Regions from separate parts of the Paenarthrobacter sp. UW852 genome, predicted to be linked through region 2. Evidence: riboswitches for the same ligand, from Rfam matches in the RefSeq annotation. Region 2 holds a riboswitch; each other region holds the start of a gene.

Region 1 (2,196 bases), on a different contig from region 2:
GCCAGGCCGAACACCATGCGGGACGTGGAGTAGATCCCGGAGTTGGCTGAGGACATGGCGGAGGTGAGGACCACCAGGTTGACGATCGTGGCTGCTGCGCCCAGGCCGGCCAGTGAGAACATGGCAATGAACGGGCTGTGACCGGCAGCGAACTGGGTCCACGGGGTGACTGACATGAGGATGATCAGCGCGCCCACGTAGAAGAGGAGCACGCGGATGGGAATCGAGTTGATGGCCTTGGGCAGGTTCTTTTCCGGGTCCTTGGCCTCGGCCGCAGTAGTGCCCACCAGTTCGATGCCTACGAAAGCGAAGACCGCGATCTGGAATCCGGCGACGAAGCCCATGAATTCGTTCGGGAAGAAGCCTCCATGGCTCCAGAGGTTGGTGAAGCTGGCGGGTCCGGCGTCGGACTGGAAGCCACTGAAAATCATGAACAGGCCAACAATGATCAAGGCCGCGATGGCGACGATCTTGATGAGGGCGAACCAGAACTCGGTTTCGCCGAATGCCTTCACCGTTGCCAGGTTCAGCAGCAACAGGATGCCGATGGTAATGAGACCCGGCACCCAGAGGGGAAGGGAAGGCCACAGCTCCTGCGAATAGCCTGCGATAGCGATGACGTCCGCGATCCCCGTGATGACCCAGCAGAACCAGTATGTCCAGCCGGTGAAGAAGCCGGCCCAGGGGCCCAGGAGGTCAGCTGCGAAGTCGCTGAAGGATTTGTAGTTCAGGTTGCTGAGCAGCAATTCGCCCATGGCACGCATGACGAAGAACAGCATGAAGCCGATGATCATGTACACGAAGATGACGGACGGGCCGGCGGCGGAGATGGTCTTGCCGGAGCCCATGAAGAGGCCTGTTCCGATTGCTCCGCCGATGGCGATGAGCTGGATGTGGCGGTTGCTGAGCTGGCGCTCAAGATGCGGTGAATCGGTACCGGTTGAGGGTGGGCGCTGAATCGTCAAAGGAACTCCATCGTTCAGGCGGCACTGGGTGCCACAAGATTCGGGTTCCTCCCCGCTCTGTAGATGGACCTGAGAGTTTCCGCAGGCGTGGGCCTGCTTGCACCTTCGGTGAGCCCGGCGTTCCGGACTGCTTTCCAGAGTTGCCTCGCCGCGGCGGTACATGGGCCTGAGAGATTCCTGGGGAGGGTTTGCTCCTACGGCGCCTGTGGTGATGTACCGGCAGGGCTCTCCCGCCGCGGATCAAAAGCGCGCACCACCAGTTCGGTGATGCAGCTCACACACTAACGAAGGCCGGGCGGCACTGCAACCCTGGGTCCTCAGCGGGCCAGAATGCTACGCGCAATCTCGTCGGCGTCCCGCAGGGTCCGCTGTCCGCTGGCATAGGCCTGCCCGGTTCGGGGCCGGGCCTCCGCCGCGATGGCCGTGCCCCACTGTGAGGCGGACAACTGTAGGCCCAGCACGTATAGGTTTTCGGTGACCGCCCCGTTCGCCGCCAAGGGCCGGTAGGGATGTGGCACGACGTCCAAACCCGTGGTCTGCATCGGGGTACCTTCGACGCTCATCATGATCTTGGTTCGGACCAACCCGTCAGCCATGAGCTGCTCCAGCAGCGGTGACATATTGATGCCCACCCTGTTGGCAGGCGACATCGCCTCGATCAGGGTCCGGGCTTCCACCGGCGCGTCGCGCACCCACGGCGAAACCGCACGGAACAGTTTCGCGCTCCGGTCCACACTGAACTTCGGGTCCGGGCCAACAAAACTTACGACGCCGGCCCGCGCCAGTGCGGCCAGCTGCTCCGAACGCAGCGCGGGTGCCCCACTGGCCAGCCCCTCTACGAAGGACTCAAACCAGCCGCGAAGCCCTGCCAACCAGGATTCGTCGGTGATGCCGCCATCGGCCACCACCGATTTCAGGATTGCCCGACCGGTGTGGAGTGCTCCGATGGCCATCTTCACAGGGTCCGATTCGCCCAAAGCCGATCGGCGCGCGTCATCATCAAGGTATGCCGTGATGGCCGCGTCCAGCTCCCGCCTGGACGCAAAAGTACGCCCTGCCAGCGGCGCGGCTAGCCCGCGAAGATTCAGCCGACGGGACGCGACGACGTGCTTTTCCACGAGATCGCCCACGTCGTTCTCCCACTTCGCTGTGGTGTGCGCGTGCGGTTGGAGTGCGTCCTCGAGGTCCGCCAGGAACTGCGCGGGGTCCTTGATCGCAGTGGGTTGTGAGC
Region 2 (2,196 bases):
GCCCGCATTGTCTTTGGAGACGCCGACGATGCGGCCCGGGAGCGTGCGCTCCATGCCTTCGCGGACGGCCATGTACGCGGCGTGCGGGCCGCCGAAGAACAGCGGGACACCGAAACGCTGCGCGGTTCCGACGGCGACATCGGCACCTTGCTCGCCCGGGGGCGTGATGAGGGTGAGCGCCAGCAGGTCGGCCGCGACAGTGACCAAGGCGCCACGTTCCTTGGCTTCGGCGATCACCGGGGCATGGTTGAAAACGCGGCCCGAAACGCCCGGCTGCTGCAGGACGATACCGTTGATGTCGCCGTCGGGCAGGCCGGCCGAGAGGTCCGCGATCTCGACCTCAAAGCCCAGCGCCTCGGCACGGCCCTTCACGATTGCGATGGTCTGCGGGAGGAGGTCGGCGTCCAGGACGGTCTTGCCGTCCCTCACAGCCTTGTTCGCCCGGCGCATCAGCAGCACTGCCTCGGCAACGGCGGTAGCTTCGTCCAGCAGCGAGGCGTTGGCCACGGGAAGTCCCGTGAGGTCCTGGACCATGGTCTGGAAGTTGAGCAGCGCTTCGAGGCGGCCCTGGGAAATTTCCGGCTGGTACGGGGTGTAGGCCGTGTACCAAGCCGGGGATTCGAGGATGTTGCGGCGGATGACGGGCGGGGTCACGGTGTCGTAGTAGCCCTGGCCGATCATCTGCACGGCGGTTTTGTTCTTGGAAGCCAGCTTGCGCAGCTCAGTGAGGACCTGCACCTCGGTGAGGGCGTCCTGCAACTTCAGCGCAGTGTCCTGGCGGATGGAATCTGGGACAGCAACGTCCACCAGGCCGTCGACAGAGTCATAGCCGATGGCCTTGAGCATGGTGTCAACATCGGCCTGGCGGCGGGCGCCGATATGCCGGTCCGCGAACGCGGTGGGGGTTGATTGAACAGTCAAGAGGAACTCCATGATTCAGGCGCCTGCTGAGCGCCACGATGATGTGGGTTCCTCCCCGCTCTGTATTGGACCTGAGAGATTCCGCAGGAATGGTTGCCTGCTTGCACCGTCGGTGAGCCCGGTTTCCCGGACTGCTTTCCAGAGTTGCCTAACCGCGGCGGTACATGGGCCTGAGAGATTCCTGGGGAGGATTTGCTCCTACGGCGCCTGACTGGATGTACCGGCAGGACTCTCCCGCCGCAGATCAAAAGCGTTGCATCACGTGAGTGACACGCTTCACACCATAGCGGGTCACTTTGTCGTTCCGCAAGGCAGCTTGGCCTACTGATGCATGGCCTCATGGGGCTGGAGCGCGAACCACAACTGCGCAACCGTGGACGTTTCGCCCATGTCCAGCCCCGTCAACTCACCGATTTTCCGGATCCGGTAGATGATGGTCTGCCGGTGCGCGAACAGCGTCGCCGCCGTCTTTTGCCAGGAACGCTGGGAGTCCAAATATGTCCGCAGGGTCAGGATCAGATCGCCGTCCTGGCTCTGCTCATAATCAAAAACCGGGCCCAGCAAGCGGCGCACCAACGCCGCGTGCTGCAGGTATTCGAGCCCCGGGCACACTGGGGGAAGATCCACTTCATGACCCGCAGCCGGCTGGAGCGCCTCTACCCGGAGCTCTACACTTTCCTCCAGGTCCGCCGCGAATTCGATCCCCGCGGAATGTTCCTGAACGACCACACCCGGTCGCTGTTTGGCTGAGGTCATGACGGGGCAGGGTAGTGCGCGTGAGGCACTCCCCTACCCCGTTACACCGGGTTGAAACATGGGGATGGTAGTTTGTTCACTGCTGAGGCAGACATCCGCACCGAGCTGAGGACACTCCATGTTTAAGGGTTTCAAAGACTTCATCCTTCGCGGCAACGTGATTGAACTGGCCATCGCCGTGGTGATCGGCAGTGCTTTCACCGCACTCGTCGGGGCCTTCACCACCCACATCATCAACCCGGTCATCGCCGCGGCCGGTGGCATGAACGCCGAAGGCCTGGGCTTCAAGATCTGGGAAAACAACCCCGCCACGTTCGTCGATTTCGGGGCCGTCCTGACCGCCCTGGTCACGTTCGTCATCACCGCTGCCGTGGTCTACTTCATCTTCGTGGCGCCCATGAACAAGATCAACTCCCTGGTCAAGGACCGCCTCTCCACCGAGGAACCCGAGGAAGAGCCGCTCCCCGCCGATACGGCACTCCTCGCCGAAATCCGCGACCTCCTCAAGGACGCAGCCGC
Region 3 (2,196 bases), on a different contig from region 2:
GCAGCCGCCGTCGGCCGATCCTGTCGCCGAGGTTGCCCATGGAGACGAGGAGTGCGGCCAGGACCAAGGGGTAGGCGTCAACGATCCAGAGCAGTTGCACGCCACCGACATCGAGGGATCGGGCGATCTCGGGCAGGGCAAAGGTGAGCGCGGTGTTGTCGACGGCCACCAGCAGTACCGGGAACATCAGGAGTGCCAGGGCCGTCCAGTCGCGCCACGGTGCAGGGCCCATGACGGGACGAGCTGAACGGGGAGCTTGGGTGGAGGACGGCGAGAACATGTCTTTACTGTACCGTCCAGACGGTATAGTTTCAAATTAAACCCCAGCAAGCCTTTAGGGAATGATGTACTCATGCCACGAAAACCAGTTGCCCGGGACGCCGTCCTGGATGCCTACGAATCCCTCCTTATAGAGGTAGGGGAGCGGGCCGCCACGCTCGATGCAGTTGCCAAGCGTGCGGGCGTCTCGAAGGGCGGGTTGCTGTACCACTTCCCCAACAAGGAGTCGCTGATCAGCGCCCTCCTGGAACGCCTGGACCAGCTGGCAGTACAGGACATTGAGCAGATGAGGGCCGCGCCGGACGGTGCCGCTGCCTACTTCATCCGGACGTCATTGTGGGCCGGGACGCCGATGGACCGCGCTTTCGTCGCTGCTACCCGGCTGGCCGAGGTTGCCCACGAAGAAACGCGCCGCAGGTTTGCCGGAATCCAAAAGCAGTGGCTTGATGTCCTGGCCAAGGATGTCGGACCCGAAGTTGCGAAGGCCGTTAGCTACATGGGCGACGGACTGTATTTCAACGCAATGTTCGAGGGCGGCCAGGAGGCTGGCGACGACGGCCGGGAAGCCGACGTCAAAATCCTGCTCGGAGTGCTGGAGCGGCTGCGGAAGTAGCGCATCATCCCATTTGCGGCGACGCGCCGCACGTAGGACAATTAACCCTTGTGGCCTGCCTGAAATCGGGCCGCGTTATAACTGAACATTGCCTATGATCTGCGGCGGGAGAGTCCTGCAAGCACGTGATGCAGGCGCCGTAGGAGCAAACCCTCCCCAGGAATCTCTCAGGCCCACGCACCGCCGCGGCAAGGCAACTCTGGAAAGCAGCAGGCGCTCACCACCGAAGGGTGAAAGAGTGCTGTGCTCACCGACGGTGCAAGCGATGTTGTTCCAACAACGCGGAAACTCTCAGGTCCAATACAGAGCGGGGAGGAACCCAGCCACTGTGGCGTACCCAAACGCCGCCCAAGTAATGGAGTTCCTTCGTGACGGTTAGTTCTGCCTCCACCACCTTCGTTGATCGGCATATTGGCGCCCGCCGCCAGGCCGACATTGAGACCATGCTCAAGTCCGTGGGCTACGACACCGTTGACGCGTTGGTCGACACCGCCGTCCCCAACGACATCCGCCAGGACGTCGCCCTCACCCTGCAGAACGCCCTGAGCGAAGTCGAAGTCCTTGCCGAGCTTCGCAAGCTCGCCTCCAAGAACAAGACCGCCGTGCAAATGATCGGCCAGGGCTACTACGACACCGTCACGCCGCCGGTGATCCGCCGCAACATCCTCGAGTCCCCGGCCTGGTACACCGCCTACACCCCGTACCAGCCGGAAATCTCCCAGGGCCGCCTCGAAGCGCTCCTCAACTTCCAGACCATGGTCCAGGACCTGGTGGGCCTGCCCATCGCCAACGCTTCCCTCCTGGATGAAGCAACGGCTGTGGCCGAAGCCGTGCTGATGATGCGCCGCGCCAACAAGAACAAGTCCGCCCAGGACGGCAAGACTGTCCTCGACGCCGACTGCCTGCCGCAGACCATTGCGATCGTGAAGGGCCGCGCGGAAGCGCTCGGCTTCGACGTTGAGGTAGCCGACCTGAGCGCCGGTCTTCCGGAAGGTGCCATCAACGGCGTCGTCCTCCAGCAGCCCGGCGTTTCCGGCCGCGTGTTCGATCACTCCGCCGTCATTGCTGAAGCCAAAGAGCGCGGCGCGCTGGTCACGGTCGCCGCCGACCTCCTGTCCCTCACGCTCATCACCCCTCCGGGCGAGCAGGGCGCCGACATCGCTGTTGGTTCCGCCCAGCGCCTGGGTGTGCCGCTGTTCTTCGGCGGCCCGCACGCCGCGTACATGGCCGTCCAGAAGGGCCTGGAGCGCTCCATGCCCGGCCGCCTGGTAGGCGTTTCCAAGGACGACGCCGGTGTCCCCGCC

What was found. A riboswitch is a leader RNA that binds a small molecule or an ion and turns the genes downstream of it on or off. The one in region 2 is predicted to bind glycine.
Region 1: it holds a riboswitch for glycine, as region 2 does, so the genes downstream of both, cycA (D-serine/D-alanine/glycine transporter) here and gcvP (aminomethyl-transferring glycine dehydrogenase) in region 2, are expected to answer to the same signal.
Region 3: it holds a riboswitch for glycine, as region 2 does, so the genes downstream of both, gcvP (aminomethyl-transferring glycine dehydrogenase) here and gcvP (aminomethyl-transferring glycine dehydrogenase) in region 2, are expected to answer to the same signal.

Annotation. Positions count from the first base shown of each region.
Region 1 is NZ_JAMSGY010000007.1:64,311-66,506, forward strand. Features, by position in the region: gene cycA (D-serine/D-alanine/glycine transporter) at 1-965, opposite strand, end outside; glycine riboswitch at 1,110-1,208, opposite strand; gene NEK97_RS13415 (FAD/NAD(P)-binding protein) at 1,283-2,196, opposite strand, start outside.
Region 2 is NZ_JAMSGY010000005.1:6,048-8,243, forward strand. Features, by position in the region: gene gcvP (aminomethyl-transferring glycine dehydrogenase) at 1-921, opposite strand, end outside; glycine riboswitch at 1,070-1,168, opposite strand; partial or broken gene NEK97_RS10005 (helix-turn-helix domain-containing protein) at 1,243-1,503, opposite strand; gene NEK97_RS10010 (D-arabinono-1,4-lactone oxidase) at 1,552-1,671, shown strand; gene mscL (large conductance mechanosensitive channel protein MscL) at 1,796-2,196, shown strand, end outside.
Region 3 is NZ_JAMSGY010000002.1:562,073-564,268, reverse strand. Features, by position in the region: gene NEK97_RS05725 (MFS transporter) at 1-280, opposite strand, end outside; gene NEK97_RS05720 (TetR/AcrR family transcriptional regulator) at 353-892, shown strand; glycine riboswitch at 988-1,085, shown strand; gene gcvP (aminomethyl-transferring glycine dehydrogenase) at 1,261-2,196, shown strand, end outside.